3 regions of the Variovorax boronicumulans genome follow, and region 1 is predicted to be linked to each of the others. Evidence: predicted binding sites of a transcription regulator. Region 1 holds the regulator's gene; each other region holds the start of a gene.
The links. The regulator sigma-54, encoded in region 1, starts transcription at its own class of promoters, with help from an activator protein. The targets are predictions, from matches to a motif close to TGGCANGNAANCTGCTTT.
Positions count from the first base shown of each region.

Region 1 (5,857 bases):
CGCCCAAGCCGGCGCGCCCCGCGCCGGTGCCGGCCGAAGCCAACGCCCTGCCGCCGTCGAACGATCCGCTGGGCGACCTCGCCCGGGCCCGCGCAGGCGGCAGCACGACCACCGCGTCCGCCGCGCCGAGCCACACGGCCGCCGCGCCGTCGCCGTCGGGTGCCGACCCCTTCATGTACTTCGTGCAGGCCGGCGCCTTCCGCACCACCGACGACGCCGAGGCGCAGCGCGCCAAGCTGTCGCTCATGGGCGTCGAGGCCAAGGTCACCGAGCGCGAGCAGGCCGGTCGCACGGTTTACCGCGTGCGCGCCGGCCCGTTCAACAAGAAGGACGACGCCGACCGGCTCAAGGAACGGCTCGACGGCGGCGGTCTCGAATCGGCGCTGGTGCGCGTGCAGCGCTGACCCGTCAGCGCCTTTCTTGAACAGCCTTTAAGCTCTCGCCCGCGCGGCATTCGCCGCACTCGTTTGTCAATTCCAGCGCCTCGGTCGCGCCGTCCATGGGGAACTCCCGGCGGCGCGCCGGCTCTGTACTGCGGTACCCACAGGAGAACCTTTTCCATGAAACGTCGTGACTTTTCGCTGGCCGCCACTTCGATCGGGCTGCTTTCGCTGGCTGCCGTTCCGGCACACGCCCAGCGCGCCCCCAAGGCCGGCACCGATTTCCTCGTGCTCGACAAGCGCGTGCCCGTCGATGCACCGGCCGGCAAGGTCGAGGTGGTCGAGTTCTTCTCGTACAACTGCCCGCATTGCAACGACTTCGAGCCCTCGCTCGAAGCCTGGGTCAAGGCAGCCCCGAAGGAAGTGGCGTTCCGCCGCATCCCCGTGCCCTTCGTGGGCAACGACGTCGAAGCCAAGCAGCGCCTGTACTTCACGCTCGAAGCGATGGGCAAGCTCGACGAGTACCACCCGAAGGTGTTCGCCGCCATCCACGCGCAGCGCCAGAACCTGAACGGCGACGCCAACATCCAGGCCTGGGCCGAGCGTGCCGGCCTCGACGGCGCCAAGTTCAAGGAAACCTTTGCGTCCTTCGGCGTGGCCAGCAAGGCCCGCCGCGCAGCGCAGCAGACCGAGGCCTACAAGGTCGCCGGCGTGCCGGCCCTGGCCGTGGCGGGCCGCTGGTATGTGGACGGCGAAACCGCCGGCAGCATGTCCAAGGTGCTGCAGGTCGCGACCTTCCTCATCGGCGAAGCCAAGAAGGGCTGACCGACCCGACGACCTGGTTCTTCGGTCGAATGCAAGGCCCGCTTCGGCGGGCTTTTTCATTGGCGGCGGTGGGCAATTGCCATCCCACGCATACAATGTTTCAGAGCAAGTTTCGTGCCTTTATGACATTGCCCTCCATCCCCACATTCCCCACCCTTCGTCGCCTCGGCCGCCTGGCTTTCGGTGCGCTGTTGCTGGCCGGTGCCGCCTCGGGCGCCCTGGCCGAAACCGCCGACCGCACCAAGCCGATGAACATCGAGTCCGACTCGATGCGCTACGACGACCTGAAACAGACCAGCGTGTTCACCGGCAACGTGCTGGTCACGAAGGGCACGATCATCATCCGCGGCGCGCGGCTGGACGTGCGCCAGGACGCCGAGGGCTACCAGTACGGCGTGGTCACGGCGGCGCCCGGCAAGCTGGCCTATTACAAGCAGAAGCGCAACGCCGGCGACGAGTGGATCGAGGGCGAGTCGGAAGTCATCGAGTACGACAGCCGCGCCGACAACGTCAAGTTCATCCGCCGTGCCGTCATGCGCCGGCTGATCGGCGCCACGGCCAACGACGAGAGCAGCGGCGCGCTGATCGTCTACGACCAGAGCAACGACACCTACACCGTCAACGGCTCCCTCGTGCCGCCGAACGCCGGCGTCTCGGCGGGCGGCGGCGGCCGCGTGAAGGCCATCCTCACGCCGAAGGCCGCCGCGGCCCCGGCAGCGGGCGGTTCCGCACCGGCAGCCGGCGGCAAGAAGCCCGCGGCCCCGGCACCCACCCCCGCGCCCGGCGCCGGGCTGCGCCCGAGCACCACGCTGGGCGGCACCGAAGGGGAAGGGCGCAAGTGATCGAAACCGCAGGAACCCAGACCGCCGACGGCATTCCGGGCAGCCGCCTCGTGGCGCGCGGCCTCAAGAAGAGCTACGGCAGCCGCACGGTCGTGAAAGACGTCTCGCTCGACGTGCAAAAGGGCGAGGTCGTCGGACTGCTCGGCCCCAACGGCGCGGGCAAGACCACCTCGTTCTACATGATCGTCGGGCTGGTGCGCGCCGACGCCGGCGAGATCACCATCGACGGCGAGCCCATCGCCCACATGCCCATCCACCGCCGCGCGCGCATGGGCCTGAGCTACCTGCCGCAGGAGGCCTCGATCTTCCGCAAGCTCACGGTCGAGGAAAACGTGCGTGCCGTGCTCGAGCTGCAGCGCGAGCCCGACGCCAACGGCCGCATGATGCCGCTGACCAAGCAGCACACCGAAGAGCGCTTGGCCGACCTGCTGGCCGACCTGCGCGTGGACCACCTGCGCGATTCGCCCGCGCTCGCGCTGTCGGGCGGCGAGCGCCGCCGCGTTGAAATTGCACGCGCGCTGGCCACCCAGCCGCGCTTCATCCTGCTGGACGAGCCCTTCGCCGGCATCGACCCGATCGCCGTGATCGAGATCCAGCGGATCATCAGTTTCCTGAAAGAGCGCGGCATCGGCGTGCTCATCACCGACCACAACGTGCGTGAAACGCTGGGCATCTGCGATCACGCGTTCATCATCAGCGACGGGCACGTGCTGGCACAAGGCACACCCTCGGAGATCGTCGACAACGCCGAGGTACGCAGGGTGTACCTGGGCGAGCACTTCCGCATGTAAGGGAGGGTCGGGTCTCCATGAAGCAAGGGCTGTCCCTTCGCGTCTCGCAGCATCTGGCGCTGACGCCACAGCTGCAGCAGTCCATTCGCCTGCTCCAACTCTCCACGCTCGAACTGAGCCAGGAGGTGGAGCAGATGCTGGACGAGAACCCGTTCCTCGAGCGCACCGCGGAAGAAGCGGCGCGCGAGGAATTCGGGCTGGACACGGCCGACGCGCCGGTGCCGCGCGACGACGCGGGCGAGGGTGAGGCCGAGTTCACGCCGTCCGCCGCCAGCACTTCCTCCACGTCCAGTGACACCAGCACCTCGACCCCCGACACCGATGGCCCCGCCGCCGAGATCGCCGAGCGCGAGCCCGACTGGGAAGGCGACGGCACCGTCGACATGGCGCCCGACGACAGCGAGTGGGGCAGCGATGCGCCCGCGCGCCAGAACAACCTGGGCGACGACGAGCGTGCCGATGCCACCGAACTCGCGCGCAGCCAGGAGTCGCTGCAGTCCTTCCTGCACCGCCAGGCGTTGAGCCTGCGGCTCAATGAAAACGACTGCGCCGCGCTGCGCTTCCTGATCGAGTCGCTCAACGACGACGGCTACCTCGAAGACTCGCTGCCCGCATTGGCCTCGGGCCTGGCGGGCGACGACAACGACCAGTTCGACGACCTCGTGCACCACTTCCAGGTGGCGCTGGGCCTGCTGCAGAGCCTGGAGCCGGTGGGCGTCGGCGCGCGCGATCTCGGCGAATGCCTGAGCATCCAGCTGAAGGCGCTCGCCAGCGAAGACGAGACCGAGGCCGAAGCGCTCATCCGCAAGACCGCCATCGCGATCTGCAAGCAGCCCATGGAGCTGCTCGCGCGGCGCGACTTCAAGCGCCTGGCCACGCTCACGCGCACCAACGAAGACCTGGTGCGCTCGGCGCTGCAGGTCATTGCGCGGCTCGAACCCAAGCCGGGGCGCCGTTTCGTCGACGTCGAACGCAACATCGTCATCCCCGACGTGATCGTCACCAAGACCGGGCGCGGCACGAACGTGAAGTTCCGCGTCATGCTCAACCCCGAGGTCATGCCGCGCCTGCGCGTGCACGACATCTACGCCGGCGCGCTCAAGTCACACAAGGGCGAAGGCAGCCAGGCGCTGTCTCAGCGGCTGCAGGAGGCGCGCTGGTTCATCAAGAACATCCAGCAGCGCTTCGACACCATCCTGCGCGTGAGCAACGCCATCGTCGAGCGCCAGAAGAGCTACTTCGTGCACGGCGAGCTGGCCATGCGCCCGCTGGTGCTGCGCGAGATCGCCGACGAGCTGGGCCTGCACGAGTCGACCATCTCGCGCGTGACCACCGCCAAGTACATGGCCACGCCCTTCGGCACGGTCGAGCTCAAGTACTTCTTCGGTTCGGCGCTGGGCACCGAGACCGGTGGCAATGCGTCGAGCACCGCGGTGCGCGCGCTGATCAAGCAGTTCGTGAGTTCCGAGAGCATCAAGAAGCCGCTGTCCGACAGCCAGATTTCCGAGATGCTGAAAGAGCAGGGCATCGAGTGCGCGCGCCGCACCGTCGCCAAGTACCGCGAAGCCTTGCGCATCGCACCGGCCAACCTGCGCAAAGCCCTGTAGAAAGCCCACAATGACCCGTCGCCTGCTGTCGCGCTGGGGGCATTGGGTCTTCGCCCTCGTGGCTGCATCGCTGTTCGCCGGCTGTGCCACCTTGCCCGACGACGCACCGCGCCCGCCCACCAAGGCCATCGCCGTCTCGGCCGACACCGCGCTCGGCAAGATCGCGCTGGCCTCGCAGCCCGACCCCGACCTCAGCGGCTTTCGCCTCATGCCCGGCGGCGACTTCGCCTTCGACACGCGGCTGCAGCTGGCGCGCCGCGCGCAGCGCACGCTCGACGTGCAGTACTACCAGATCGAGAACGACGAGACCGGCCGCTACCTGTTGCGCACCCTGCGCGATGCGGCCCAGCGCGGCGTGCGCGTGCGCCTGTTGATGGACGACCTGTACACGTCCGGCGAAGACGAGCTGCTGCTCGGCCTGGCCGCCACGCCGAACGTGGAGCTGCGCCTGTTCAACCCGTTCCCGGCCGGGCGCGGCAGCCTGCTCAAGCGCTTCACCGCATCGCTGTTCGACTTCAGCCGCGTCAACCGCCGCATGCACAACAAGCTCTTCATCGCCGACGGCGCGATGGCCGTGGCGGGCGGGCGCAACATCGGCAACCAGTACTTCCGCCGCACCACCGGCCCCAACTTCATCGACCTCGACACCTTCGTCACGGGTGCGCTGATCCCGCGCCTGGGCGTGCTGTTCGACCAGTACTGGAACAGCCCGCACGTGCGCCCGATCGGCGCGGTCGTGCACACCGACCTGCCGCGCGAGGAGCTGCAGCGCCGCTTCGACGCCGCCACCGGCCCCGACACCACGCCGCCGCCGCCCAGGCCCGCGCCCAACGACCTGCTCGGCTACAGCCCGGTGGCCGACGACCTCGACGCCGGCAAGCTGGGCCTGATCTGGACCACCGCCGAGGCGTATGCCGATTCGCCCGACCGCGTGATCGGCAAGACCGCGTCGTACGGCGGCGTGCCGCTGCTCGACGTGGACAGCGTGCGCTACAACGTGGTCGAGCAGATGCGCCGCGCGCGCAGCGAGGTGACGCTGGTGTCGCCCTACCTGATTCCGGGCGCGTCGGGGCTGGAGGTGATGCGCGAGATCCGCGGACGCAACGTGAAGATCAGCGTGGTCACCAACTCGCTCGCCGCCACCGACGAGCCGCTGGTGCACACCGCCTACCGCCGCTACCGCGCCGACATGCTGGCGCTGGGCGCCGAGCTGCACGAGCTGAGTTCCGCGCGCACGCGGCGCAGCGTGCGCCTCGGCCTCTTTGGCACGTCGGTGGGGCGGCTGCACGCCAAGTCGGCGGTGATCGACCAGCGCATCCTGTTCGTCGGCTCGATGAATTTCGATCCGCGCTCCGAGATTCACAACACCGAGATCGGCCTGTTCATCCGCAGCCCCGAGATGGCGCAGCAGA
Region 1 covers NZ_BKDH01000003.1:121,556-127,412, reverse strand. The annotation lists gene VHAB30_RS23295 (SPOR domain-containing protein) at 1-404, shown strand, start outside; gene VHAB30_RS23290 (thiol:disulfide interchange protein DsbA/DsbL) at 561-1,205, shown strand; gene lptA (lipopolysaccharide transport periplasmic protein LptA) at 1,328-2,047, shown strand; gene lptB (LPS export ABC transporter ATP-binding protein) at 2,044-2,838, shown strand; gene rpoN (RNA polymerase factor sigma-54) at 2,856-4,445, shown strand; gene VHAB30_RS23270 (phospholipase D family protein) at 4,456-5,857, shown strand, end outside.

Region 2 (5,857 bases), on a different contig from region 1:
GCCTTCGAGCGCCTCGGGCAGCTGCTCGAACGCCAGGTGCGCGTAGGGCGAGATGAAATCGAGATAGAAGTCGATGTGCTTCATGCGTCGTGGTCTCCTGTGGTGGGTTCGGGCACGCGCCAGATGCCGGCCTGGGCCCGCAGTTCGATCGCGCGCCACACCTGGCGGCGGCTGTCGTCTTCCATCTTGCTCCAGCCGGCGATCTCGGGAATGGTGCGCAGGCACCCTTCGCAGAAGCCGCTCAGGCGGTCCATGCGGCACACCGACGAGCACGGCGAGGGCACTTCGCCGTCCATGCGCTGCACGGTCCCGGCGCGCTCGGCGAGCGCATGCGCTTCGTCGAAGTTCACACCACGTCGGCCACCGGCGCGCCGGTGAGCTTCTCGAGATCGGTCGGGTGCAGCTGGAACACGGCGTGCGGATGGCCCGCGGCGGCCCAGATCTCCTCGAAGCGGAACAGCTCGCGGTCGATGAGCACCACGGGCTTCGTCACATGGCCCACCGGCGACACGCCGCCGATGGTGAAGCCGGTGCGCGCCTTCACGAAGTCGGCGTCGGCGCGGCCGGTCTTGCCGACGATGGCATCGACCTTCTTCTCGTCGACGCGCTTGTCGCCCGAGGTGATGACCAGCACCGCCGCCTCGTCGCTCTTGCGCCGAAAGATGATGCTCTTGGCGATCTGCCCGACCGAGATGCCGAGCGCGTCGGCGGCCTGCTGCGCGGTGCGGCAGGCGTCGTCGAGCATGCGGGGCGCATGGGGATGGCCGGCGTCCTGCAGCACGCGGGAGACGCGCTGGACACCTTCAGGGAGGGAATGGAGTTCGGAGCCGCACATGGCAAGTTCTTCGGGGTTCGTGGGGGGCGTTCGCCCTGCGTTGCAAGGCCCCGAGCATACGGAAAAGCCCCGCGCACCGACGCCACCGCCCGCATCCGCCCCTCCACCCCGGCGCACCAATGCGGAGAGCGCCGGCGCACGACGCCCGTGCGCGGCGTGCCGGCCCCGGTCCGTTTTCGGTGCGCCACCGGCCGATGAGCCCCGCCGCACGGGCTTTTGAGCGCGGCACGCTTATTGCTGAACACGGTGGCGACCCACCGGCCTCTGCGGCGGGTTCGCAATGCCTCCGCTAACGACGGCGGGGTTCAAGCGCACCGATGGCCGCCCGCCGCCGGTTCGTCTGCTCCAACCCATTTCGCATCCGTTCCGTCGCGGGGGCCCCAACGACGCTGTCTGTTCGACAGCGGCTGCGGGGGCGCCTTCCAGGGCCGGTTGCGTGCAGGACCCCCAATGAAGATCGCAGTCATCGGCCACGGCATGGTCGGCCACAAGTTCCTCGAGCAACTCCACACGCTCGGCATTTCCGACGCACAGGTCACCGTGCTGTGCGAAGAGCCGCGCCCGGCCTACGACCGGGTGCACCTGTCCGAATACTTCTCCGGCAAGACGGCCGACGACCTGTCGCTGGTCGAGCCCGGCTTCTTCGAGCGCAGCGGCTTCACGCTGCGCCTGGCCGCGCGGGCCGTGGCCGTCGAACGGCGCAACAACACCGTGACCACGGCCGACGGCGAGGTGATCGCCTACGACAAGCTGGTGCTGGCCACCGGCTCCAACCCCTTCGTGCCGGCCGTGCCGGGCCGCGACCGGCCGAACTGCTTTGTCTACCGCACCATCGAGGACCTGGACGCCATGAAGGCCTGCGGCGCCAAGTCGCGCAGCGGCGTGGTGGTGGGCGGCGGCCTGCTGGGCCTGGAATGCGCCAAGGCGCTGCGCGACATGGGCCTGGAAACGCACGTGGTCGAGTTCGCGCCGCGCCTGATGGCGGTGCAGGTCGACGAAGGCGGCGGCCGTGCATTGCGCGGCAGCATCGAGGCGCTGGGCCTGCACGTGCACACCGGCCGCAACACGGTGGAGATCGTCGACGGCGCGAGCGCGCGGCACCGCATGGTGTTCGCCGACGGCACGCACCTGGAGACCGACATGATCGTGTTCTCCGCCGGCATCCGCCCGCGCGACGAGCTCGCGCGCCAGAGCCTGCTGGCCGTCGGCCCGCGCGGCGGCGTGGCGATCGACAGCCACTGCCGCACCAGCGACCGCAACGTCTACGCCATCGGCGAATGCGCGTCGTGGAACGAACAGACCTTCGGCCTCGTCGCGCCGGGCTACGACATGGCCCGCGTGGCCGCGCGCCACATCGCCGGCCAGGACGACGCCGCCTTCACCGGCGCCGACCTGAGCACCAAGCTCAAGCTGATGGGCGTCGACGTGGCCAGCATCGGCGACGCGCACGGCAAGACGCCGAAGTCGCGCGCCTACCAGTACATCGACGAGCGCAAGCAGGTCTACAAGAAGATCGTCGTCAGCGAAGACGGCAAGCAGCTCTTGGGCGCGGTGCTGGTCGGCGACGCCAGCGAGTACGGCACGCTGCTGCAGCTGGCGCTCAACGGCATCGCGCTGCCCGACGAGCCCGAGTTCCTCATCCTGCCGTCCAGCGACGGCAAGGCCAAGCCGGGCCTGGGCGTCGATGCCCTGCCCGACACCGCACAGATCTGCTCGTGCAACAGCGTCACCAAGGGCCAGATCTGCGAGGCCGTGGGCCAGGGCGTGTGCACGCCCGCCGAGATGAAGGCCTGCACCCAGGCCGGCGCCACCTGCGGCGGCTGCGTGCCGCTGGTCACGCAGGTCATGAAGATGGAAATGGCCAAGCGCGGCATGGCCGTGAACAACCACCTGTGCGAGCACTTCCCGTACTCGCGCCAGGAGCTGTACCACCTCATCCGCGTGGGCGAGATTCGCAGCTTCGCCGACCTGCTCACGAAACACGGCAAGGGCCTGGGCTGCGACATCTGCAAGCCGACCGCCGCGAGCATCTTCGCCTCGTGCTGGAACGAGTTCGTGCTCAAGAAAGACCTGGCCGGCCTGCAGGACAGCAACGACTACTTCCTGGGCAACATCCAGAAGGACGGCACCTACTCCGTGGTGCCGCGCATGCCCGGCGGCGAGGTCACGCCCGAGGGGCTGATCGCCGTGGGCCAGGTCGCGAAGAAGTACGGCCTGTACACCAAGATCACCGGCGGTGCGCGCGTAGACATGTTCGGTGCGCGCGTCGAGCAGCTGCCGGCCATCTGGGAAGAACTCATCGCCGCCGGCTTCGAGTCGGGCCATGCCTACGGCAAGTCGCTGCGCACGGTGAAGAGCTGCGTGGGCTCCACCTGGTGCCGCTACGGCGTGGACGACAGCGTGGGCCTGGCCGTGGAACTGGAGAACCGCTACAAGGGCCTGCGCGCGCCGCACAAGATCAAGTTCGGCGTGTCGGGCTGCACCCGCGAATGCGCCGAGGCGCAGGGCAAGGACGTCGGCATCATCGCCACCGACAAGGGCTGGAACCTCTATGTGTGCGGCAACGGTGGCATGAAGCCGCGCCACGCCGAGCTGCTGGCGAGCGACCTGAGCAAGGCCGACCTCATCCGCATGATCGACCGCTTCCTGATGTTCTACGTGCGCACGGCCGACCGCCTGCAGCGCACCAGCACCTGGCGCGAGAACCTCGAGGGCGGCCTCGACTACCTCAAGGGCGTGCTGCTGCAGGACACGCTGGGCCTGGGCGCCGAGCTCGAGGCGCAGATGCAGCACGTGGTCGACACCTACCAGTGCGAATGGAAGACCGCGGTGAACGACCCCGCCACGCGCCAGCGCTTCCGCTCCTTCGTGAACAGCGAGAAGCCCGACGAGCACATCGTCTTCGTGCAGGAGCGCGGCCAGAACCGTCCCGCACGCCCCGAGGAACGCCGCGAAACCAGCGCCGCCTGAGCCAACGACAAGGAAGAAAACCCACCATGACCACCGACACCCAGACCTGGACCGCCGTGTGCGCCGCCGGCGACATCCTCCCCGACACCGGCGTGTGCGCGCTGGTCGACGGCGTGCATGTCGCGATCTTCCGCGTCGGCCAGGAGCCGTCGCTCTTCGCCATCGACAACGTCGACCCGAAGGCCGGCGCCAGCGTGCTCTCGCGCGGGCTGGTCGGCAGCCTGGGCGAGCGCATCGTCGTGGCCTCGCCGCTCTACAAGAACCACTTCGACCTGCGCAGCGGCGAATGCCTGGAGGCGCCCGAGCACTCGGTGCGCGCGCATGCGGTGCGCGTCGAGGACGGCCGCGTGCTCGTCGCGCTGGCCTGACGCCGCTTCGCCCTCCTCCCCTTTTTTCAGCTTCTCTCCAAGGACCCCGAATGGCCTACCTCGCCCCTGCCGAATTCGTGACCAAGATGGTCGATGCCGGTGAATCCAAGCTGCTGATGTCCACGCGCGACACGCTGATCCGCTCGTACATGGCCGGCGCCATCCTCGCGCTGGCCGCGGCCTTCGCCGTGAGCATCACCGTGAACACCGGCAATGCGCTGGTCGGCGCCATGCTGTTCCCGGTCGGCTTCATCATGCTGTACCTGCTGGGCTTCGACCTGCTCACGGGCGTGTTCACGCTGGCGCCGCTGGCCGTGCTCGACAAGCGCCCCGGCGCCACCTGGGGCGGCGTGATGCGCAACTGGAGCCTGGTCTTCGTGGGCAACTTCGCGGGCGCACTCACGGTCGCGGTGTTCATGGCGATCATCTTCACCTTCGGCTTCAGCGAGGCGCCCAACGCCATCGGCGAGAAGCTCGGCCACATCGGCGAAGGCCGCACCGTCGGCTATGCGGCGCACGGCGCGGCCGGCATGCTCACGCTGTTCATCCGCGGCGTGATGTGCAACTGGATGGTCTCGACCGGCGTGGTCGCGGCCATGATGTCGACCACCGTGTCGGGCAAGGCCATCGGCATGTGGATGCCCGTGATGGTCTTCTTCTACATGGGCTTCGAGCATTCCATCGTCAACATGTTCCTGTTCCCCGCCGGCCTGATGCTGGGCGGCAAGTTCACCTTCATGGACTACCTGATCTGGAACGAACTGCCCACCGTGATCGGCAACCTCGTCGGCGGCCTGACCTTCGTGGGCCTCACGCTGTACGCCACGCACTACAAGACGGCGGCCAAGCGCGTCGCCGGCTGAGCCACCGCATCGTTCGCATGCCCGCGCCGCCGCGCAAGCAGCTGCGCGTGACGCTCGGCCAGCATTCGCTGGCGGGGCTTCACGCGCCGGTCAACCAGGACTTCCACGGCGCCATGCTGCCCGAGGGCGCGCTGCGCGTGTCCAAGGGCATCGCCGTGGCGCTGGCCGACGGCATCGGCTCCAGCCGCGTGAGCCAGGTGGCGAGCGCGGCGGCCGTGCGCGGCTTTCTCGACGACTACTACGCCACCTCCGACACCTGGTCGGTGCAGCGCGCGGCGCAGCGCGTGCTGGGCGCCACCAACGCCTGGCTGCATGCGCAGACGATGCGCAGCGACGCGCGCTTCGACAAGGACAGCGGCTACGTCTGCACCTTCAGCGCGCTGATCCTCAAGGGCCGCGACGCGCACCTGCTGCACGTGGGCGACGCGCGCATCCACCGGCTGCATGCCGGCGCGCTCGAACAGCTCACCGAGGACCACCGCGTGCGCGTGTCGTCGGTGGAGTCGTACCTCGGGCGCGCGCTGGGCGCGGGCGCCCATGTCGAAATCGACCACCGCTGCTGGCAAGCCGAGGTGGGCGAGGTCTACCTGCTGGCCACCGACGGCGCCTACACGCACCTGGACGCCGCCGCCGTGCACGAGGCGCTGGCGCTGCATGCCGACGACTTCGACGAAGCAGCGCGTTGGCTCGCGGAAGCCGCGCGCACCCGGGGCAGCACCGACGACATCACGGTGCAGCTGCTGCGCATCGACGAGCTGCCCGACGCCGCCGCGCCGCCCGCGCAGCTGCAGCGCGAAGGCCTGGCGATGCCGCCGGCGCTG
Region 2 covers NZ_BKDH01000005.1:303,769-309,625, forward strand. The annotation lists gene VHAB30_RS28660 (2-hydroxychromene-2-carboxylate isomerase) at 1-84, opposite strand, end outside; gene VHAB30_RS28665 (DUF1289 domain-containing protein) at 81-350, opposite strand; gene VHAB30_RS28670 (YbaK/EbsC family protein) at 347-835, opposite strand; gene nirB (nitrite reductase large subunit NirB) at 1,286-3,805, shown strand; gene nirD (nitrite reductase small subunit NirD) at 3,832-4,173, shown strand; gene VHAB30_RS28685 (formate/nitrite transporter family protein) at 4,224-5,036, shown strand; gene VHAB30_RS28690 (bifunctional protein-serine/threonine kinase/phosphatase) at 5,054-5,857, shown strand, end outside.
Region 2: nirB (nitrite reductase large subunit NirB) is a predicted target of sigma-54. The motif match lies at 1,059-1,076, and genes of this name have one in related genera.

Region 3 (5,857 bases), on a different contig from region 1:
CGGATGCGCTGGAGGCCTCGGGTGCGCGGCGCGCGCTGCGCATCGTCAACATCTGCGGACGGCAGCGCATGCGCGCGCAGCGCCTCGCCAAGGACGCCTTGCTGGCCTCGACGCTCGCGGCTGGCGCCTCGCGCGAACGGCTGCTGCCGACCATGAACGAATTCGAAGCCGCGCTGCTGGAGCTGGAGCGCGCGCCGCTCAGTTCGCCCGAGATCCGTGCCGGGCTGGCGAGCGCGCGCGACGAGTGGCTGCGCCTCGTCGGCGGCGTGCAGGCGCTCGACAGCGCCGAGGGGCGCGCCACGCTGGTGCGTTCCAGCGAGGCGCTCGTGGACACCTTCGAGCGCCTCACGGGGTGGTACGAGCACAGCCTGCAGGTCATCATGTCTTGATGCCCGTCGTGCTGCGCCTGCCGGGTCAGGCCGCAGCCTTCTCCACATGCGCCTGGCGCGTGTAGAGGAAATCGATCACCGCCTTGCGCGCATGCACATAGGCCGGGTCTTCGGCCAGCGCGACGCGGTTGCGCGGGCGCGCGATGTCCACCGCCAGCACGTCGCCGATGGTGGCGGCCGGGCCGTTGGTGAGCATCACGATGCGGTCGCTCAGCAGCACGGCCTCGTCGACGTCGTGCGTGACCATGACGACGGTGCTGCGCGTCTTCTGCACGATGGCGAGCAGCTCGTCCTGCAGCTTGGCGCGGGTGAGGGCGTCGAGCGCGCCGAAGGGCTCGTCCATCAGCAGCACCTTGGGCTCCATCGACAGCGCCCGGGCGATGCCCACGCGCTGCTTCATGCCGCCCGAGATTTCACCGGGGCGCTTCTGCGCCGCGGGCGTGAGGCCCACCAGCGCGAGTGCCGCGTCGGTGCGTTCGCGCAGCTGCGCCTTGTTCTCGGTGGCCGCGAACACGCGCTCGACCGCGAGGTACACGTTCTCGAAGCAGGTGAGCCAGGGCAGCAGCGAGTGGTTCTGGAACACCACGGCGCGCTCGGGACCCGGGCCCTTGATCTCCTTGTTGGCGCACAGCAGCACGCCCTGCGTGGGCGTGGTCAGCCCGGCGATGAGGTTCAGCAGCGTCGACTTGCCGCAGCCCGAGTGCCCGATGAGCGTGACGAACTCGCCCTTGGCCACGTTCAGGTTCACGTCGCGCAGCGCGACGAAGCGGCCCTTGGGCGTCTTGAACGCCTGTTCGACGTTGTGGATCTCGATGTACTTGCTGTCGTCGTTCATGACTTCACCTCTTCGAACGTGAATGCGGTGGCGAGCTTGATGAGCGCGAACTCCAGCACCAGGCCGACGATGCCGATCACGAAGATCGCGATGATGATGTTGGCGACGTTGAGGTTGTTCCACTCGTCCCACACCCAGAAGCCGATGCCGACGCCGCCCGTGAGCATCTCGGCCGCGACGATCACCAGCCACGCGGTGCCCACGGCCAGGCGCACGCCCGTGAGCATGTAGGGCAGCACGGCGGGAAAGAGGATCTTGGTGAGGATCTTCCATTCGCTGAGGTTGAGCACCTTGGCCACGTTCATGTAGTCGCTGGGTACGCGCTGCACGCCCACGGCGGTGTTGATGACCATCGGCCAGATCGAGCAGATGAAGATGGTCCAGATCGCGGCCGGGTTGGCGCCCTTGAACACCAGCAGGCCGATGGGCAGCCACGCGAGCGGCGACACCGGGCGCAACAAACTGATCAGCGGGTTGAACATGCGCGAGAGGAATTCGAAGCGCCCGATGGCGAAGCCGGCCGGAATGCCGACCGCTGCCGCCAGTCCGAAGCCCAGCGCCACGCGCTGCAGCGACGACAGCACGTTCCAGCCCACGCCCTGGTCGTTCGGCCCCTTGCTGTAGAACGGATCGCTGAACACCGTGAGCGCCTGCTGCCAGGTGGCCAGCGGCGAAGGAAAGCCGGTGGTGCTTTTCATGGCCACGATCTCCCACACCAGCACCAGCAGGCCGAAGCCCAGGAACGGCGGGAGCACGCGCATCCAGAAGGCGCGCAGATCGAGGGGCGCGCGGGTGCGCGGCACGGGTGCCGCCGCCGCAACGGCCGCAGCAGGGGCGGGTGCCAGGGGCCTGGACACCACGGGCGCGGCGACCTGCGAGGCCACGGCGTCGAGCGGGGAATGGAAGACAGCGCTGACCATGGTGCGTTTCTCCTCAGACATGGAGCTTGAAAGACTCGGCGTACTTCTTCGGGTCCTTGCCGTCCCAGACGGTGCCGTCGAAGAGCTTGCTGGTGCGCAGCACGTCCTTGGGCACGGGCGTCTGCGTCGCGGCGGCGGCCTGCTTGTAGATGTCGATGCGGTTGATCTCGGTGGCCACCTTCAGGTAGTCGGGGTGCTCCTTCAAGAGGCCCCAGCGCTTGTGCTGCGTGAGGAACCACATGCCGTCCGACAGGTAGGGGAAGTTCACGGCGCCGCCGTTGTAGAACTTCATGTGGTTGGGGTCGTCCCAGCTCTTGCCCAGGCCGTTGGTGTAGCGGCCCAGGATGCGCTGGTTGATCGCGTCCACGCTGGTGTTGACGTAGCTCTTGTCAGCAATGGTTTCGGCCATCTTGTTCTTGTTCTGCAGGCCGGTGTCGATCCACTTGCCGGCCTCGAGGATCGCGGCCGTGACGGCGCGCGCGGTGTTCGGGTACTTCTTCGTGAACTCCGCGGTGCAGCCCAGCACCTTCTCGGGGTGGTCCTTCCAGATGTCCTGGGTGGTGATGCCGGTGAAGCCGATGCCGTCCATGATCGCGCGCTGGCCCCAGGGCTCGCCCACGCAGTAGCCGTCCATGTTGCCCACGCGCATGTTGGCCACCATCTGCGGAGGCGGCACGGTGATGTTCTTCACGTCCTTGAACGGATCGATGCCGGCCGAGGCGAGCCAGTAGTAGAGCCACATGGCGTGCGTGCCGGTGGGGAAGGTGTGGGCGAAGGTGTATTCGCCCTTTTCCTTGGCGATGAGCTTGGCGAGCGAGGCGGCATCGACCGCGCCCTTGTCGGCCAGCTTCTTGGACAGCGTGATGGCCTGGCCGTTGTTGTTGAGGGTCATGAGCACGGCCATGTCCTTCTTCGGGCCGCTCACGCCCAGGTGCATGCCGTACACCAGGCCGTAGAGCACGTGCGCCATGTCGAGGTCGCCGTTCACGAGCTTGTCGCGCACGCCGGCCCAGCTGGCTTCCTTGCTGGGCACGATCTTCACGCCGTACTTCTTGTCGATGCCCAGCACCGAAGCCATCACCACGCTGGCGCAATCGGTCAGCGGGATGAAGCCGATCTTCACTTCTTCCTTCTCGGGCTTGTCCGAGCCTTGGGCCCAGACGGCGGCGCGCAGCGCCGGGTCGATGCCCACGGCGCCGAGGGCGGCGGCCTGCAGCACGCGGCGCCGGCTCAGTTTGGTTTTCAGCAGCAGATCGGACATGGGCGGGGCTCCAGAAGTGAAAGACAAAAACGAAAAGGCGTCCGCACCGCGCAGGGGCTGCTCGTGAACGAGCCCTTGCGGGATGGGGACGCCTTTGTCCGGTTCGGTGGGCCGCACCCGCCGTTGGGTGCAACCTGCCTGAAGACCTTGCGGTCTGTGACAAGCTCCATGCAAGCGGTGTGCCAGCTCGCAACTGCCGTTGGGAGCTATGGAAAAGATAGCTGGCAGGGCGCGCCGGTGCGGGAGAAAGTTCCAGTCGGCCTGCGAAACCGGGCTACGCACAACTGTTGTGCGCTGCACCAATCCAAGCGGCCCGGGTCAGCGCCGCGGTGCAGGTTCGAGCGGCAGGTAGTCGGCCATGGCCAGCATCGACTCGGCCACGTCGACGAGGCGGCGCTTCTGGTTCATGGCGGTCTGGCGCAGCATCTTGTGCGCCTCGGCCTCGCTCAGGCGCCGGTGCGCCATCAGCAGGCCCTTGGCGCGCTCGACGATCTTGCGTTCGTTGAGCGAGGCACGCACGGTGTCGAGTTCGTCGCTCATGGCCTGCAGGCGCTGCGACTGCTCCTGGACCATGTCGAGCACCGAGCGCTCGAGGTGGCGCCCCAGCTGCGCCGGCGTGGCGTCCTGCGCCTGCTGGGCATCGTCGAAGAACAGCGCGCCGCCGGCCTGCGGGGCCAGCGTGCCGAGCAGCTGCCGGTAGGCCGCCAGTTCGCTGCGCGCCTGGGCGGTCTTGTGGTCGCACAGCGCGCGCAGGTCGGCCGAGAGGCGGTTCTCGACCGTCTGCATGGCGTCGATGCGCCGGGTGCAGCAGTCGAACCAGGCCTGGCTCAGCAGCGCGTCGGCCGGCACCGAGGTGGCGCCCTTGCGGCGCAGGCGCTCGAGCTCGGCCAGCACGGCGTCCGACTGGCTGTCGTGCCAGAGCGTGCGCACCGCGTCGCCCGAGAAATCGATGAACACCTGGAAGCAGCGCTCCTGCGACTCGATGAGGTGGCGCCATTGTTGGCGCTGCGCGTCGTCGCCCCGGCCCAGCGCGAGCGCGGCGGCGCCGAAGGCCCGCTCCTGGCCGGCGAACTCCTTGCCCTGCATGAAGTTGAACATCGCCACCAGCAGGCGCGAGATTTCGGGGTCGGTGGCGCCGTCGGCCGCCTCGAATACCACCGCCAGCAGGCCGGCCACGAGCTTGGCGAAGGCGGCCACGGCCTGTGCCGGCTGGAGTTCGAGCGCGTCGATGCGCCGGCGCAGCGCGGGCAGGGCGTCCAGGCCGGGCAGCACCCAGGCGATGCGGCTGAACAGGCGCGCGCCATGGCCGGCGCCCACCGCGCGGTGGTGCTCGGCCTCAAGCCGGTCGAAGCCGGCGCGCACCTGCTGCTCGAGCGCGAGGCATTCGGCGATCTGCGGGCCGCGCTGGTCGGCAAAGCGCCCGCCGTGCGAGGCCAGGAACACATTCGACATGCCGCGCTCGCGCTGCAGCGCATGCACGAGCCGGCCGATGGCGCCGACCAGCTCGCTGGTGCGCGCGAGCTGGTCCAGCGCGTCGATCTCGCATCGGCGCGCGGCGATCAGGAAGCTCAGGCCGGAAGTCATTCGTGGGGGCGCAGAAGGGGCGCCTTCCGCTCGTGCAACTTCCGTGCCTCGCTTGTCCCTTCGCGGGCGCCGCCGGCGGGCGGCCCCTACACTCGGCGCCATGCTCTTGTTGGGAATCGAATCATCCTGCGACGAGACCGGCGTGGCGCTGGTCGAGTCGCACGGCGACGCGCTGCCGCTGCTGCGTTCGCACGCGCTGCACAGCCAGATCGCCATGCACCAGGCCTACGGCGGCGTGGTGCCCGAGCTGGCCAGCCGCGACCACATCCGCCGCGTGCTGCCGCTCACCGAAGCCGTCATGGCCGAAGCCGGACGCTCGCTGGCCGAGATCGACGTGGTGGCCTACACGCGCGGCCCGGGCCTGGCCGGCGCGCTGCTCGTGGGCGCGGGCGTGGCCTGCGCGCTCGGCGTGGCGCTGGGCAAGCCGGTGCTGGGGGTGCATCACCTCGAAGGGCATCTGCTGTCGCCGTTCCTGAGCGCCGACCCGCCCGAGTTTCCGTTCGTGGCGCTGCTGGTGTCGGGCGGCCACACGCAGCTGATGCGGGTCGACGGCGTGGGCCGCTACGAACTGCTCGGCGAAACCATCGACGACGCGGCCGGCGAGGCCTTCGACAAGAGCGCCAAGCTCATGGGCCTGCCGTACCCCGGCGGCCCCTGGCTCGCGAAGCTGGCCGAAGGCGGCGACGCCGCGGCCTTCAAGCTGCCGCGCCCGCTGCTGCACAGCGGCGATCTCGATTTTTCGTTTGCCGGCCTGAAGACGGCCGTGCTCACGCAGGCCAAGAAGCTCGGCGACCAGCTCGAGGCGCGCAAGGCCGACCTGGCCGCCTCCACGCAGGCGGCGATCGTCGAAGTGCTGTTGAAGAAGTCG
Region 3 covers NZ_BKDH01000001.1:1,159,041-1,164,897, forward strand. The annotation lists gene VHAB30_RS05375 (type IV pili methyl-accepting chemotaxis transducer N-terminal domain-containing protein) at 1-389, shown strand, start outside; gene VHAB30_RS05380 (ABC transporter ATP-binding protein) at 415-1,224, opposite strand; gene ntrB (nitrate ABC transporter permease) at 1,221-2,144, opposite strand; gene VHAB30_RS05390 (CmpA/NrtA family ABC transporter substrate-binding protein) at 2,158-3,405, opposite strand; gene VHAB30_RS05395 (nitrate regulatory protein) at 3,724-4,989, opposite strand; gene tsaD (tRNA (adenosine(37)-N6)-threonylcarbamoyltransferase complex transferase subunit TsaD) at 5,090-5,857, shown strand, end outside.
Region 3: VHAB30_RS05390 (CmpA/NrtA family ABC transporter substrate-binding protein) is a predicted target of sigma-54. The motif match lies at 3,573-3,590, and genes of this name have one in related genera.